DNA from 3 places in the Streptomyces sp. NPDC047706 genome. Region 1 is predicted to be linked to each of the others. Evidence: riboswitches for the same ligand, from Rfam matches in the RefSeq annotation. Region 1 holds a riboswitch; each other region holds the start of a gene.

Region 1 (5,044 bases):
CAGGTCGGCGTACGCGGCACGCGGGATCTCAGGCATCGAGGGCGCCTCCGGTCTCCCCGCGCAGTCCGGGCACCACGCGGGCGCCGGCGATCGGGACGAGTTCGACGTCGACCGGGATGCCGGGCTCGAAGCGTACGGCCGTACCGGCGGCGACGTTGAGCCGCTTGCCGCGCGCGGCGGCGCGGTCGAACTCCAGGCCGGGGTTGGCCTCGGCGAAGTGGTAGTGGGAGCCGACCTGGACGGGCCGGTCGGCGGCGTTGAGCACGGTGAGGCGGGTGACCGCGCGCCCCGCGTTGCAGGCGATCGGGCCGTCGGCGAACAGGATCTCTCCGGGAATCATCGCGTCACCCTCAGACGATCGGGTCATGGACGGTGACGAGCTTGGTGCCGTCCGGGAAGGTCGCCTCGACCTGGATGTCGTGGATCATCTCGGGGATGCCCTCCATGACGTCGTCCCGGGTGAGCAACTCGCGTCCGGAAGACATGAGTTCGGCGACGGTGCGGCCGTCCCGCGCGCCTTCGAGGATGTGCGAGGTGATGAGGGCGACGGCCTCGGGGTGGTTCAGTCTCAGCCCGCGGGCGCGACGCTTCCCGGCGACGTCCGCCGCGACGTGGATCAGCAGCCTCTCCTGCTCGTGCGGGGTCAGTTGCACGTGCCACCTCACATCCTCGCTCCGGGCCGTGCGGGGCCCGGTTGCCGCCGCCACCGGCCGAACTCCCCGGCGGCGTGGAGGGGCACGCTAGTTGGCATGCGTTTCGGGCACGTTAACCGAACTGTGCCGCCTGGAACGCCGTGAGCAGCGCCGTCGCCGGCCCCGCGGCGCTCCCGGGCCCCCACCGGGACGGCCGTCTGCGCGGGACGCCGGTGCCGCTCGGCAACCTGTTGGCCCTGGCTCTCGTCTGAGGGGCGGCGGTGGGGCCGGGCAGCACGCCGGAGTCCTGACCGGGTCCCCGCAGGGCGCGGGCGGCCGGCCGGGAGGACGCGCCGGCAGGCTGACCGCGGACCGGCCCCGCTCCCTGCCGTGACGGACGGGGCACACGGCCTTCGCGCGTGCCGGGGAGGTGCCGCGACGAGGCACCTGGCCCGCGGTGCTCCGCCGCGATGCCGGACCGCTGCCGCTCACGGGGCGCGGTCGCCGCCTCGCGCACGGCGGAGAGGTCGACCGGGTCGTCCCAGGCCGCAGGGCCACCCGCACCGCGCCGGGCGCGAGGTGTGCCGGGGATGCCGCCACCCGGCCTGCCGCCGCTGCCCGCCCTCACCCGCGCCGAGGGCGAGTTGATCGACCGCGACCTGGACGTGGTGGACGTGCTCGGGCGCATCAACCCGGCGCGCGACGGGGACACGCGTCGTGGACGGCGGGCCGCTGGGGCGCTGGTGCGCTGGTGCGCTGGTGCACAAGGCTGTCGAACCGTGCGACGCGCTCGCGCCTACGCGCCGGCGGGGCGGGACCGAACTCCACGCACGGACTCCCGCGCGGGCGCTGCGCGTGCTGGACGGTGAACGCCGGGCGGCGCGTGTCACCGTTGCGCCGCGCTCCGACAGATGAGGCAGGGCTGATCCACGGCCCGGCGACCGGCATCGCAAGGCGACGCGGCGGGATGTCCGGGTGGGAGTTGAAACGGACCAAAAGGACTACCGCCGTCCGGAGGACCTTCACCTCCCTTTTCAGGACCCTTGCGGTTGCGCAACGAGACCTGTCTCGGGGCGGAATGGGACCTTCCACCGCTGGTCCGGGGCGGCGTGGTGCCCTTGACACCTGTTCGCACATCAGCTTGTCCACCCGAACGGGTGAGTGGTGAGTAACACCACAAATCCCCGGTTGCGTTGGGATTTTCGGACTTCCGTGAGTCAAGATCCCTGACTGACGACAAGCCCCCGCCACCGCGGCGGGGCGGTCCGGGCGGACGCCGAGTCCTGCCGCCGCCCGGATGACCGGTCGACAGGAGTGGATCGGCAGGAGTGGAGGACCCGAGCACGACGGGTCGCCGGAGCGCAGTTTCCGAGCGTCCCTTGGGGTGAAGCCGCGGCAACGCGGCCGGGCAACTTCGCCAGCCCGAATCCGACAGGTCATCCTTCACAGGCGGCTGACGAAGGGTTGCGCATGACCGCGCTCAATCGTGTCCCGTCGCTGATGGCCCGTGCCGGTACGGCCTCGGCCCTCACGCTGGTCGCCGTGGGCGGCTCCGTGGTGGCTCCGGGCGTCGCCCAGGAGGCCGCGGCCGCCACGCCCGCGACGAAGGCACTCCAGATCGCCGCCTCGAAGAAGGGCTCCCCCTACAGGTGGGGCGCCACAGGGCCGCGCAGGTTCGACTGCTCCGGGCTGACGCTGTACTCGTTCAAGAAGGCGGGCAAGAAGCTGCCCCGCACGGCCGCCCAGCAGTACAACAAGACCCGCCACATCGCTGCGAAGAGCCGTAAGGCCGGTGACCTCGTGTTCTTCCACTCGGGGTCGAACGTGTACCACGTCGGGATCTACGCCGGGAAGGGGAAGATCTGGCACGCCCCGAAGACCGGGGACGTGGTGAGGCTGCAGAAGATCTGGACGAAGAGCGTCTGGTACGGCCGGGTCAAGTGACCCGCGGGCGGCGGTGGCGGCGCCCGGAGGGGACGCCGCCGCTTCGCCCATGACGCAGGCTCAGCCCGACTCCAGCGGCAGGATCGCGCCGGGCACCGTGGGCGCGGCGCCCGTGCCACCCGCCCATCAGGGCACGGGCGGTGGACGGCCGGTGGCCGAGCCGGTCCACGACCAGGGCCGGCGCCGGAAACCACACCGGGGCGAGGGCCACGATGATCAGCGCCGGCGGCGGGGCCCGGGGCACCGGCCGGGACGAACTGCGGCAGCAGGGTTCAGCGCATGGGTGACGGCGCCCTCGCGCAGCGGGTGCGCGGCGGCCGGGATCGGTGCCCCGCCGGAGCCCGTACGTGGCCGTCGTAGGGCTCACAGGGCCCGTAGGGTCCCGCAGCCCGAGGTGGAAGCACGTACGCCGCCGCCGGGCGGCCGCAGGGCCCGGTGAGGCGCGGGCACAGCGGCGGGACCGCCGCCACGCCGGCCGCGACGGGCGTCGTTTGCGGCACAGCCCGCCCGCGATCCCCAGGGCCCGCTGTCCGCGGGCGAGGCGCGCCGCACTCCGGGTCGCCCACCGCGCCGGTGGTACGGCTCCCGCTGCGGACGCCTCCCGCCCTTGCTGCGCGGCGCCTTCGGCCGAGCCCAGCAGCCCCGGCGGGCACCCACGGCTCCCGCCGGGCCCCGGCCGCTCCGACACCGTGCCGACCTGGCCCCACCCGGCCGCCCGGGACACGGGCCCGGCCTCCTGCCCCACCCACCCCGGCCACGTATGCCGATCCCGCCCGCAGGCCCAGCCGGGACACCTGACCCGCCCGGCCCGACCACGGGCGATCCCGTCCGGGTCGTGGGCCTCGGCCTCCGGCCGCGCGCCGGACCGCGGCTGCCATGTCGCCCGCGCCTGTCCTGAGCATGCGGCCCCGGAAGGCCATGGCCCCTACTGGCCCGCCAGCGGGACCGTGCCGGCCGGTACCGTCCAGGGCAGTTCGATGGAGACCGTCTTGCCGCCCTCGCGGGTCGGGCGGACTCTGAGGCGGCCGCCGCACTCCGCGGTGAGCCAGCGGATGATGACCATGCCCCGGCCGTTGTCCTGCTGAACGGCGGCCGGAAGGCGCTTGGGGAATCGCGGGTGGCTGTCGGTCACCCCGATGCGCAGCCGCTCGTCGCGGTCGAGCTGCATGGCGACCGTGAAGGTGGGTGACTGTCCCAGGGTGTGCTGGACGGCGTTGGTGGCGAGCTCGGAGACGATGAGCCGGATCGTGTCGGCCACCTCGGTCTCCGGTGGCAGACCCCATTCCGCCAGGGTGCTGACGACGTAGGTGCGGGCTGTGGCGACCGAGGCGGGATCGCTCGGCAGAGTGACGGATGCTTCCAGATGGTCTGCCATGGCGACGTCGTCCCTTTCCCACGGGACCGCAGTCCGACACGGAGCGGATGGTTCGAGTACGGTCCCGGACTGGTGCTTCTTCGCCAGACTGCCACTCAAAGCCCGGTAGCGGTGGCGATCCACCAAGATATGCATATATCTGTCGCTCGAAGCGGTGAACTCTGCGACGGCAGAGCGTATTTGGGCGGCTCGGAAGGAGTAAGGAGTAGCCCATGCAGCACGGTCCCGTGGTGCGCCGCCGGAAACTGGGCGCCGAATTACGCACACTGCGAGGCCGCGCGGGCCTCACCAGCGGTGATGCGGCCCGGCTGGTGGGCTGGCACCAGTCGAAAGTGAGCCGGATCGAGACCGGCGCCAGCGGCGTGAAACCGGCCGATGTGCGGTTGCTCCTGGATGCCTACGGGGTTGACGATGCCCGACTGAGGGATCTCCTGCTGGCGTTGGCGGGCTCCGGCGGCGGTCACGGCCGCGACCACTGGTGGCACGCCTACAAGGGTGTACTGCCGCCCACCTACCGTGACTTCATCAGCCTGGAGTCGCAGGCCGGCGCCATGCGCACCCTGGAGACCTCCGTCGTCCCGGGTCTGCTCCAGACCCCCGAGTACGCGCGCGCCGTGACCCGGGCCGCGGTCGAGGGTCTGGACGAGGACGGTCTGGACGCCCTGGTCGAGGTACGCCTGGCCAGGCAGGACGTGCTGCGCTCGCACCCCCCGCTGGCGCTGAGCGCGGTGCTGGACGAGGCGGTGCTGCGCCGTGAGGTCGGCGGCCCGGAGGTGATGGCGTGCCAGCTGGAGCGGCTCCTGGACGCGGCCCGGCTGCCCCAAGTGCGGCTCCAGGTGCTGCCCTTCGCGGCGGGGGCGCACATCGGCGTCACCGGACCTTTCGTTATCTTCTCATTTTCGAGCACTTCTGATCTGGATGTTGTGGTTCTCGACCACTTGACGAGTAGCCTCTACCTCGAAAGGAAAGAAGACGTAGAGGCCTACACCGAGGCCTTCAACGCCCTTCAGTTCCACGCCCTTTCGCCCGAGGAATCGTTGGACTACATCGCCGGGATAGGTGACGGCGCGTAAGGAGGCACCATGACCGCACT
Region 2 (5,044 bases), on a different contig from region 1:
GGGCTGGGCGGCGGCGCTGCGCGAGCCCGCGCTGCTGGAGGTCACCCGGGACCTCGACAAGCGGTGGAAGGCGGCGATCACCGAGGTCATCGCCGAGGGTGTGGCGGCCGGCGAGTTCCGCTGCGCGGACCCCACGGGCGCGGCCCTGCGCCTGACCGCCCTGCTCGACGGGCTGGCCGTGCAGATCACGTCCTACGCGGGAGCGGTGTCCCGCGCGCGTGCCCAGGAGTGGGTGGACGAGGCGCTGGCCCGGGAACTGGGGCTGACGGAGGTGCCGACGGCCGGGCGGCGCTGAGCCGCCGGCACTTCCGTCGCGCTTGTCCGGTGGACGCCTCAAGCCACGGACGCGATCCGCGTCTTGATGTCGTCCGGCGACAGCATCCCCTTTGCTGTGACGTGGTCACCCGAGGACTGACCGCGCAGCCGCCGGCCGATCCACGGCACCAGGTACTCACGCGCCCAGTACACGTCGTCCCGGCGCACGTCGAGGGTGCCCCGCGGCGGAAGCGGCGGCCAGGGCTGCTCCGGGTCGGCGGGGACGGCGAGGCGGAGGGCCTGACCGGCACGCAGCGCCACGCGCGTGTGCCCCTCGGGAGACAGGTGCAGCCGGTCGTGGTCCCAGGCTCGGCGGTCCTGGACGGACTTGAGCGACCACAGGTCGAGCACCGGGCAGCCGTACCGGTCGGCGATGGCCCGCACATGGCCGTTGTAGGTGGCGATCTTGCCGCGCAGATGCCTGAGCACGGGGACGCCCCGGGTGTCGAAGCCGGTCGTCACCAGGACGGTGCCGACGGCGGCGGTCAGCGCGGCGACCGCCCTCTCGAAGCGCTCGGCCACGTCGTCCGGGTCGGTGCCCGGGCGGATGATGTCGTTGCCGCCGGCGCAGAACGACACCAGGTCCGGCGCGAGTTCGACGGCCCTCGGAACCTGTTCGGCCACGATCTGGTCGAGCAGCCTGCCGCGCACGGCGAGATTGGTGTACTGGAAGTCGCCCTCGGGGCGGCGGTCCGCGAGCAGTACGGCGAACCGGTCGGCCCAGCCGACGAACGCCCCGTCGGGGCCGGGGTCGCCGACGCCCTCGGTGAAGCTGTCCCCCACCGCCACGTACGACCCGATCACTGATCTGCTGTCACTCTTCGAATCGTCTGCCACGTCGGGACATGATTCCCCTTCGAATGTGACCTACGCGACCGTAGGAAGGGGTTGACGGACGGTGAGAAGGGCCACGGTCAAAGGATTGGTCAATTGCGGAATAGAGCCGCAGGCCGGAACGGCCGCGGACTCCGGACGCACCGAGGGCCGGACCCCGGGGTTCGGGGTCCGGCCCTCGGTGGCGTGAGCGGCGCGTGTGTCAGCCGATCGCGACGCCCTTGGAGGCGAGGTAGGCGACCGGGTCGACGTCCGAGCCGTAGTCCGGCGTGGTGCGGATCTCGAAGTGCAGGTGCGGGCCGGTGGAGTTGCCGGTCGAACCGGAGAGGCCGATCTGCTGGCCGGCGGTCACGCTCTGGCCGCTGGAGACGGAGAGCGAGGACAGGTGGGCGTACTGGGCGTAGTAGCCGTCGGCGAGCTTGATGACGACCTGGTTGCCGTACGCGCCGGCCCAGCCCGCGGAGACGACCGTGCCCGCGCCGACAGCCTTCAGCGGGGTGCCGGTCGGCGCGGCGAAGTCGACGCCCGTGTGGTAGCCGCTGGACCACATGCTGCCCGCCACACGGTAGGCGGTACCGACGCCGGCGCCGTCCACGGGGGCGGAGAAGCCGGTGGAGGTGGCGGTGTCCGCGGCCTGGGTGGAGGCCGGGGCCTCGGACGTGTTCGCCGCGGCTTCGGACGCGTTCGAGGACTGCGACGCCTCGGTCGTGGCCGGCGATTCGACCGGGGCGGAGGGAGCGGCGGCGGAGGACGGCGCGGTCGACTGCTTGCCGCCGCTCGCCGCGGCCTTCGCGCCGATCGTGAGCTTCAGACCGGGGTGGATGAGCGACGGGTCCTGGCCCACCGCCTCACGGTTGTCCTCGTAGAGCCGCTGCCAGCCACCGCTGACGTTCTGCTCGTCAGCGATCTTCGAGAGGTAGTCGCCGGCCTTCACCGAATACGTCCGCGCACCGGCCTTCTTGGCGGTGGACTGCTTTGCGGCGGACTGCTGCTGCACTGCCGTCTTCTGGACCGGGACAGACTGGACGGCCTTCTCCGCGGCGGACTGGGGAGTGGCGGCGTGGGCGACGGCGGCCCCCATCAGCGGGAGGGCGAGTGCGGCGCCACCGGTTCCGGCGACGGCGATGGAACGGGCGAAGCGCTGGGTCTTCGGACGGCGGTGCTTACCCTTCGCGGGCATGGCGAATTCCTCTCCGGCGCCTGCGAGGTGAGCTGTCGGGTGCGGACTGGAGATGTCCGGCCGCGTCGGGACGAGGCTTTACCCCGAGCCGTTCCGGGAACCGGAACAGGCAACTACCTGTGGGTCCCCCGCTCCTGCCGAACACGGGTGGGTTTGCGCGGGCACCGGGCGGCGGCAGGATTAGGCGTCCGCCCGGATCGGTGTGGAACGTAAGCGACCACGACGCAACGGGACAAGCAAGAGGTTCCGCCGGAACGCCGTTTTCGTGATCCGTTCACCCGAATTCCGGTCACACTCCGTGCATCGGAGGGCGTGTGATTTCCGTAAACGCCCTTGAAAGGCATGTGAATTACACATGCGTGACAGACGACTCTCGGTCACGGATATGACGCTGCTCACGTGACCCTGCTCCAGGTTTCCTTATTTCAGACAGAGTTGGAATGAAGAGCTCAATTCGGGCAGATCACCCATACGTGACGCGGCGGGAAAGCAGTCGCATTCAGGGGCCGAGGGGCTCTTCGGGATGCGACCCGCATCGCGGCATGAAAGCATCCCGCACATTTCGCCCGATTCTCCGCATTCGTACCGCTCTGTCGCGTGTACGGCTCGCGGGGGCAGATCGTGCTCCCCTGACCGCCTCAGAACAACTCATGGCCGCGGGAATCCGTGTCGTATCGTCAAGACGTGCCCGTCGACGAGCCGCGCCGGCGGGGCCGATGGGAGGGAGCCCCCGTGACGCAGCACGTGCCGTCGACCGAGCCCGAACTGGCCGGAGTGCGCAACTTCCGTGACGTGGGCGGACTGCCGACGGTGGACGGGCGCCGGGTGCGGCAGGGAGTGCTGTTCCGCAGCGGCCACCTCGCCCACGCGACCGCGCAGGACGCCACGTTCCTCGCCTCGCTGGGACTGCACACGATCTTCGACTTCCGCAACGCCGCGGACCAGAAGCTGGAAGGCCCGGACATCGAGCTGCCGGGCGTGCGCAACGTCAACCTGCCGCTGACCGACCCGGCGGACGGCGCGGAGTTCTGGAAGATGGTCCGGGACGGCGACGTGGAGCAGCTGCGGGAGGTCCTGGCCGACGGCAGGGCCGCGGACCGGATGGTCACCTCGTACCGCATGATCGTCAAGGAGCGCACCGGCGAGCACTCCCAGGTTCTGCACGCGATCGCCGAGGACAGCGTCCCCGCGCTGATGCACTGCGCGGCGGGCAAGGACCGCGCCGGGCTGTCGATCGCCGTCACGCTGCTCGCGCTGGGCGTGGAGCGCGAGGCGATCCTCGCCGACTACCTGGAGTCCAATGCCAAGCACCGCCGCTACAAGGTGCACCGGGGCGGCAGCTCCGACTCGGCCTACTCCGCGGAGATCATGGAGCTGCTCAGCCCGCTCTTCGACGCGCGTGCCGAGTATCTGACGGCTGCGTTCGAGACCATCGAGGGGACCTGGGGAGACGTCGACACCTACCTGGCGCAGGGGCTCGGCGTAACCGCCGGGACCCGGGAACGGCTGCGGGAGCGCCTGCTCGACTGACCCTATTTGGCCCCGACCTCGAACAGCAGATAGAGGAAGCCGGCGAAGAGGTGTCCCGCCACGATGTAGATGACGAACCGGACCCAGATGCCCCGGGGAATCTTCTGCTCGATGTCTGTCATGGCATGTCTCCCGTGGTAGGGCCGAGGCACAGCGCGGCCGTGGGGCTCTGCAGCAGAGTGTGGACGAAGAGGAGGTCGACCCCGCCCGGGTCCTCGGCGGCGATGCGGTGCGGGGTCAGGGAGTCGAAGTGGGCGCTGTCACCCGGTCCGAGCCGCTGCGCGGCGTCCCCGAGGCGCAGTCGCAGCCGTCCCTCGAGGACGTACAGCCACTCCTCACCGGCGTGCACCCGCACGATGTCGCCCTGCGAGCCGTGGGGCACATGCACCCGCAGGGCCTGCATGCCCCGCCCGGACGCGCCGGCCTGCCAGTACGTCCAGCCGCCGGCGCCGCTCGGCTCCATGTCGGCGGCCCGCACGACGGCGTCCCGGTCGGCGACCATCTCGCCGAGCAGGTCCGAAACGGTCGTACCGTAGATACGCGCGAGGGACAGCAGCATCGGCAGCGAGGGCTGGCGCTGCCCCGTCTCCAGCCGGGACAGGTGGGCGGGCGAGAGCCCGGCCGAGCGAGCGGCGGCCTCCAGGGTGAGGGAGGCGCGCCGACGCAGTTCACGGAGTTGCGGGGCGACGGCCGGCAGTGATACGGCCGGCTCGGCCCCGGGCTCGGAGGAGGAGCTCATGGCTCCATTCAGCCGGATCGTTGCCTCATGGGCAAATCGTTTGCCTCTAGGGCAAAACCCGGTGCCGGGCCACGCTGACGCCGGGGCCCGGAGCCGGACCCCGGCGTCAGAGGCAGAGCCCGGAGCCGGACCCCGGCGTCAGCGGTTGGCCACCGCCTGCTTCACGAGCGTCCTGCCGAAGTCCCACAACAGCCCGCCGCCGCTGTGCGCGTCGTCCATCACGGCCGTGAAGGCCTCCACGAACCGGTCCACCTCCCGCTCCCCGATGATCAGCGGGGGGATCAGCTTGATCACCTCCAGGTGGTCGCCGGAGACCTGGGTGAGGATCCGGTGCCGCTGGAGCAGCGGGACGACGACCATCTGCGCGAAGAGCCCCTTGCGTGCGGCCTGGAGCATGGCCCAGCGACTGCGCAGCTTCAGCGACCGGGGCCGGCCGAACTCGATGC
Region 3 (5,044 bases), on a different contig from region 1:
AGGCGCTGCGGCCGGCGTACACCGCGGCGTCGTCGAGGATCTCCTCGATGCGCAGCAGCTGGTTGTACTTGGCGACGCGCTCGGAGCGGGCCGGGGCGCCGGTCTTGATCTGGCCGCAGTTGGTGGCGACGGCGAGGTCGGCGATGGTGACGTCCTCGGTCTCGCCGGAGCGGTGGGACATCATGCACTTGAAACCGCTGCGCTGGGCCAGCTCGACGGCGTCCAGGGTCTCGGTGAGCGAGCCGATCTGGTTGACCTTGACCAGCAGGGCGTTGGCGGCGCCGTCCTCGATGCCGCGGGCCAGGCGCTCCGGGTTGGTGACGAACAGGTCGTCGCCGACGAGCTGGACCTTGTCACCGAGCTTGTCGGTGATGGTCTTCCAGCCCTCCCAGTCGTCCTCGAACAGCGGGTCCTCGATGGAGACGAGCGGGTACGCGTCGACGAGCTCCGCGTAGTACTCGGTCATCTCGGCGGCCGTGCGGTCCTTGCCCTCGAAGGTGTAGACGCCGTCCTTGTAGAACTCGGAGGCGGCGACGTCGAGGGCCAGGGCGATCTGCTCGCCGGGCGTGTAGCCGGCTTCCTTGATCGCTTCCAGGATGAGGTCGAGGGCCTCGCGGTTGGAGCCGAGGTTCGGGGCGAAGCCGCCCTCGTCGCCGAGGCCGGTGGCCAGGCCCTTGCCCTTCAGGACCTTCTTCAGCGTGTGGTAGACCTCGGCGCCCCAGCGCAGGGCCTCGGAGAAGGACTCCGCGCCGATCGGGGCGATCATGAACTCCTGGATGTCCACGTTGGAGTCGGCGTGCGAGCCGCCGTTCAGGATGTTCATCATCGGCACCGGCAGCAGGTGCGCGTTGGGGCCGCCCAGGTAGCGGAACAGCGGCAGGTCGCTGGCCTCGGAGGCGGCGTGCGCCACGGCGAGCGAGACGCCGAGGATGGCGTTGGCGCCGAGCGAGCCCTTGTTGTCGGTGGCGTCCAGGTCGAACATCGCCTGGTCGATGAGGCGCTGCTCGGTGGCGTCGTAACCGACCAGCTCCGGGCCGATCTGCTCGATGACGGCGAGGACGGCCTTCTCGACGCCCTTGCCGAGGTAGCGGTCGGGGTCGCCGTCGCGGAGCTCGATGGCCTCGAAGGCGCCGGTGGAAGCGCCGGACGGAACGGCGGCACGACCCGTGCTGCCGTCGTCGAGGCCGACCTCGACCTCGACCGTGGGGTTGCCTCGGGAGTCCAGGATTTCCCGGGCTACGACGACGTCGATGGACGGCACGAGCATCTCCTTCGTGGATGTGACGCGGTTTAGCAGGACCGCAGCGGCTCTGCGAGACGAGCCTAACCGGCTCCGTGCGATCGGCCAGCCGGTCGCCCATCTCGTGGACGGAACCGAGAGTAAATTGTTTCCGAACGAAACAAAGACGCCGATGCCCAACGGTGACACAAAAAGCCCCGCCCCGGCGCGTACGGGGGAACACGCACCGGGGCGGGGAGCCCGTGAGGACGGGGGGAACCCTCACGGGAGCCTGAGTGGCCTCCGGCGTGGAGGCCACTCATGTGAGGGCGCTGAGGGTCGGCTGCGAGTCCCCTCTTACTTCAGGTGCAGCTGCTGGCCCGGGAAGATGAGGTCGGCGTCCTCGACGATGTCCTTGTTCAGCTGGAACAGCTTCTCCCAGCCGCCCTTGACGTCGTGCTCGGCGGCGATGGTGCTGAGGGTGTCACCCTCGACGACCTTGTACTCGCCGTCGCCCTTCTTCACCTTGTCGCCGGTCGGCGTGGTCACCGTCTCCTTGGCGGCCGGACGCTCCTGCGAGCGGGACGCCGGCTGCTCCTCGGTCGCACGCGTGCTGGTCTCGGTGCTCTGCTGAGTGTTCTGCTCGGCGCTCTGCGAGGAGCCGCCGCCGGTGTACGCGGCGTTCGACAGGCTCTTGCCGCAGACCGGCCAGGCGCCCTTGCCCTGACCCGCGAGCACCTTCTCGGCGATCTGGATCTGCTGCTCCTTGGAGGCCTGGTCGGCCGTGGAGGCGAACTGGGTGCCGCCGTACGCGGCCCAGGTCGAGGCGGAGAACTGCAGACCGCCGTAGTAACCGTTACCGGTGTTGATGGACCAGTTGCCACCGGACTCGCACTGCGCGACGGCGTCCCACTCGGAGGCCGTGGCGGCGGAGGCGCTGCCGGCGGCCATCAGCGGCGCGGCGACGGCGGCGGCACCGGTGACGCCGACCGCGGCGATCGCGCGAACGGTCCTGGACGGACGACGGTGCTTGCCCTTGCTGGAAAACAGCATGGTCGATCCCCTCACCGACGCCTGCGAGGTGAGCTGTCGGGTTCGGGCCGGTTGAGTTGCCCGGCCACACCTCCCCGGGAGGCGCGGCTTCACCCCGAGCCGGTTCCGGCGCTGAGTCTCCTCAACTGCCGGGCCCGGCACTTACCTTGGGTCCCCCGCTCCTGCCTACGGCGCTTGACGCGACGACTGTTCCCGGGCGGCCGCTGGCAGGATTCGGCGTTGCGGCGACCGGGGCTCGCGTTGACGAGCGGTCATGACCGTAGACAGGCGATCGACGGAATTTCAAAGACGATCAGGGCTTCTGAGACTCATCCCACACTTTCGCCAAAACGGACATTCGGCTCGAAGTGTGACGCGAACTCCCGCTACCCCCAGGCCGATTCCGGGCCTACCCGCCGGCCGGCTCCGCGCCCACGTTGAGCTCCTGACCGGGGACGATGTGGTCGGGGTCGGCACCGAGGGCACCCTTGTTCCCGGCGTACAGCGCGGCCCATCCGCCTTGCACGTCAAGGGAGTCGGCGATGCTCCAGAGACTGTCGCCGTCCCGGACCGTGTACGAACTGTCGACGGCCGCACGGGTGCCGACGGCTCCGCGCGAGGCGTGCCGCCCGGCGGACTCGCCGACCCGGCTGTCACCCTCGTCCGCGCTGCTCCCACGGTGCTTGCCGGTGCCGAGGGCTCCGGTGTCGGTGAGGTTCGAGGTGCTCGGCGTGCTCGAAGGCACGTCGAAAGACGGGGAATTTGAGGGTGTTTCGCCCGATTCATGAGATTCACCGGAGCTGGGGGATCCGCTGGAATCGGGAGAGGTGGATCCGTCGGTCTCCTGCGGAGCGGAACCGCCGGACGGGCCGGACTGACCCGATTCACCGGATCCACCGGGTTCGCCGGATTCAGTGGAGTCAGTGGAATTCGTGGGGTTTGCCGGATTCGACGACCTCGTGGAATCCGTGGGCGCACTCGAACCGTTCGACTCATCGCCGCCACCGGAGCCGCCGGAACCGCTGGAGCCGTCCGCATGGCCACGGCCGGACGAGTGGGACAGGCCGAGCGAGTCGGACAGACTTCCCGAACCGCCGGATCTCGCGTGCGACGGCGTACTGGAGGCGTCATCGGCCACCCCTGTGTCGACCGCGGCCGACTCGGTGTCCACGTCGAGCCCCACCAGCGGCCCACAGGTCGCCCACGCGCCGACGCCCTGGTCCGCGAGGACCTTCTCGGCGACGGCGATCTGCTGCGAACGGCTGGCCCGGTCCGCGCTGGTGGCGTACATGAGGCCGCCGTACTTCTCCCAGTCCTGCTGGGAGAGTTGCAGCCCGCCGTAGTAGCCGTTACCCGTGTCGGCGCTCCAGGAGCCACCGGTCTCGCATTCCGCGACCCGGTCCCAGGTCGTTCCGCCGGCGGCGCTCGCACCGGTGGCGCCGAGGAGCGGGATGGCGATGGCGGAGCCGGTCACTCCGGCCGCGACGACGAGAGCGGGTGCCTGGCGGGGGCGACGGTGACGACCGTTCCCGGAGAGCATGCGGGGACCTTTCGCGCGACAGCGGGGACCTGCGCGGCGGGTGAAGCAGGGGGCCGCGCTGATGGGTGAACGTATAGGCAGACGATCACTTGTCACAAGTTAATGCCGCACAGATCACGTGAAGATCACATAGTTGAAAGTGCGTCACGTTTCCTGCGCAGGCGTGAACTCCACCGGCAGCGTCCGCAGCCCCCGCATGATGAGCCCCCCACGCCACCGCAATTCACCCGGATCCACCGCGAGTCGCAGGTCCGGGAGGCGGGTGAGGAGGGTGGCGAGCGCGGTCCGCCCCTCCAGACGGGCCAGCGGCGCGCCCAGGCAGTAGTGGATGCCGTGCCCGTAGCCGAGGTGCTGGTTGTCGCGGCGCGCCAGGTCGAGGGTGTCCGGGTCCGCGAACCGCTCCGGATCCCGGTCGGCGGCGGCGAGTACGACGAGGACGGGGTCGCCGGTCTCGATGTCCTGGCCGCCGACGGTGAGCGGCTCGGTGGCGAACCGCCAGGTGGCGAGCTCTACGGGCCCGTCGTAGCGCAGGAGTTCCTCGACGCCGGTCTCGAGCAGGGCCCCTTCGCCGCGGGCCAGGGACTGCTGGAGGCGGGTGCGCTGTCCGGGGTGGGTGAGGAGGGCGTAGGTGCCGTTGCCGATGAGGTTCACGGTCGTCTCGAAACCGGCGAACAGAAGGATGAACGCCATGGCCGCCGCCTCGTTCTCGGTGAGGTGCTCGCCGTGGTCGGAGGCGCGGATGAGGCCGGAGATCAGGTCCTCGTCGGGCCCGGGTTCGGCGGGGAGCGTGGCTCGTTTGCGGTGGATGAGCTCCAGGAGGTAGCCGCGCATCATCTTCACCGACCGCGCGACCCCGCCCCGCGGCCCGCCGCCGTGCCGGATCATCATGCCCGCCCAGTCCCGGAAGTCGTCCTGGTCCTCGCGGGGAACACCGAGCAGGTCGCAGATGGCGTAGATGGGGAGCGGGAAGGCGAAGTCGTGGATGAGGTCGGCGGAGCCGTCGCGGGCGAACCGGCCGACGAGGTCGTCGGTGAGTTCCTGCACCCGCGGGGCGAACTCGGCGACGCGGCGCGGTGTGAACGCCTTCGAGACCAGCCGGCGCAGCCGGGTGTGGTCCGGCGGATCGATGTTGAGCAGATGCGTCATCAGCTCGGCCTCGCGCTCACCCGGGATACCCGTCTTCCCCTTGGCGTGCGCGGGCTCGTCATGGTGCGCGGGGTTCTTCGACAGCCGCGGGTCGGCGAGCGCCTGCT

The links. Region 1 has a riboswitch for cyclic di-AMP ahead of ACGF8A_RS30210 (C40 family peptidase). Riboswitches for the same ligand answer to the same signal wherever they lie in the genome.
Region 2: linked by a shared signal. The riboswitch ahead of ACGF8A_RS29455 (peptidoglycan DD-metalloendopeptidase family protein) and the one ahead of ACGF8A_RS30210 (C40 family peptidase) in region 1 are both predicted to bind cyclic di-AMP.
Region 3: linked by a shared signal. The riboswitch ahead of ACGF8A_RS18530 (transglycosylase family protein) and the one ahead of ACGF8A_RS30210 (C40 family peptidase) in region 1 are both predicted to bind cyclic di-AMP.

Annotation. Positions count from the first base shown of each region.
Region 1 covers NZ_JBIDCW010000032.1:61,888-66,931, forward strand. The annotation lists gene ACGF8A_RS30190 (urease subunit alpha) at 1-36, opposite strand, end outside; gene ACGF8A_RS30195 (urease subunit beta) at 29-340, opposite strand; gene ACGF8A_RS30200 (urease subunit gamma) at 351-653, opposite strand; partial or broken gene ACGF8A_RS30205 (hypothetical protein) at 1,223-1,547, shown strand; cyclic di-AMP (ydaO/yuaA leader) riboswitch at 1,897-2,099, shown strand; gene ACGF8A_RS30210 (C40 family peptidase) at 2,103-2,576, shown strand; gene ACGF8A_RS30215 (ATP-binding protein) at 3,502-3,951, opposite strand; gene ACGF8A_RS30220 (helix-turn-helix domain-containing protein) at 4,164-5,024, shown strand; gene ACGF8A_RS30225 (DUF397 domain-containing protein) at 5,034-5,044, shown strand, end outside.
Region 2 covers NZ_JBIDCW010000030.1:90,641-95,684, forward strand. The annotation lists gene ACGF8A_RS29445 (TetR family transcriptional regulator C-terminal domain-containing protein) at 1-295, shown strand, start outside; gene ACGF8A_RS29450 (SGNH/GDSL hydrolase family protein) at 334-1,119, opposite strand; gene ACGF8A_RS29455 (peptidoglycan DD-metalloendopeptidase family protein) at 1,352-2,329, opposite strand; cyclic di-AMP (ydaO/yuaA leader) riboswitch at 2,334-2,489, opposite strand; gene ACGF8A_RS29460 (tyrosine-protein phosphatase) at 3,062-3,859, shown strand; gene ACGF8A_RS29465 (DUF6126 family protein) at 3,862-3,981, opposite strand; gene ACGF8A_RS29470 (helix-turn-helix domain-containing protein) at 3,978-4,598, opposite strand; gene ACGF8A_RS29475 (aspartate aminotransferase family protein) at 4,737-5,044, opposite strand, start outside.
Region 3 covers NZ_JBIDCW010000014.1:96,609-101,652, forward strand. The annotation lists gene eno (phosphopyruvate hydratase) at 1-1,261, opposite strand, end outside; gene ACGF8A_RS18530 (transglycosylase family protein) at 1,577-2,272, opposite strand; cyclic di-AMP (ydaO/yuaA leader) riboswitch at 2,276-2,455, opposite strand; gene ACGF8A_RS18535 (transglycosylase family protein) at 2,661-3,791, opposite strand; gene ACGF8A_RS18540 (cytochrome P450) at 3,936-5,044, opposite strand, start outside.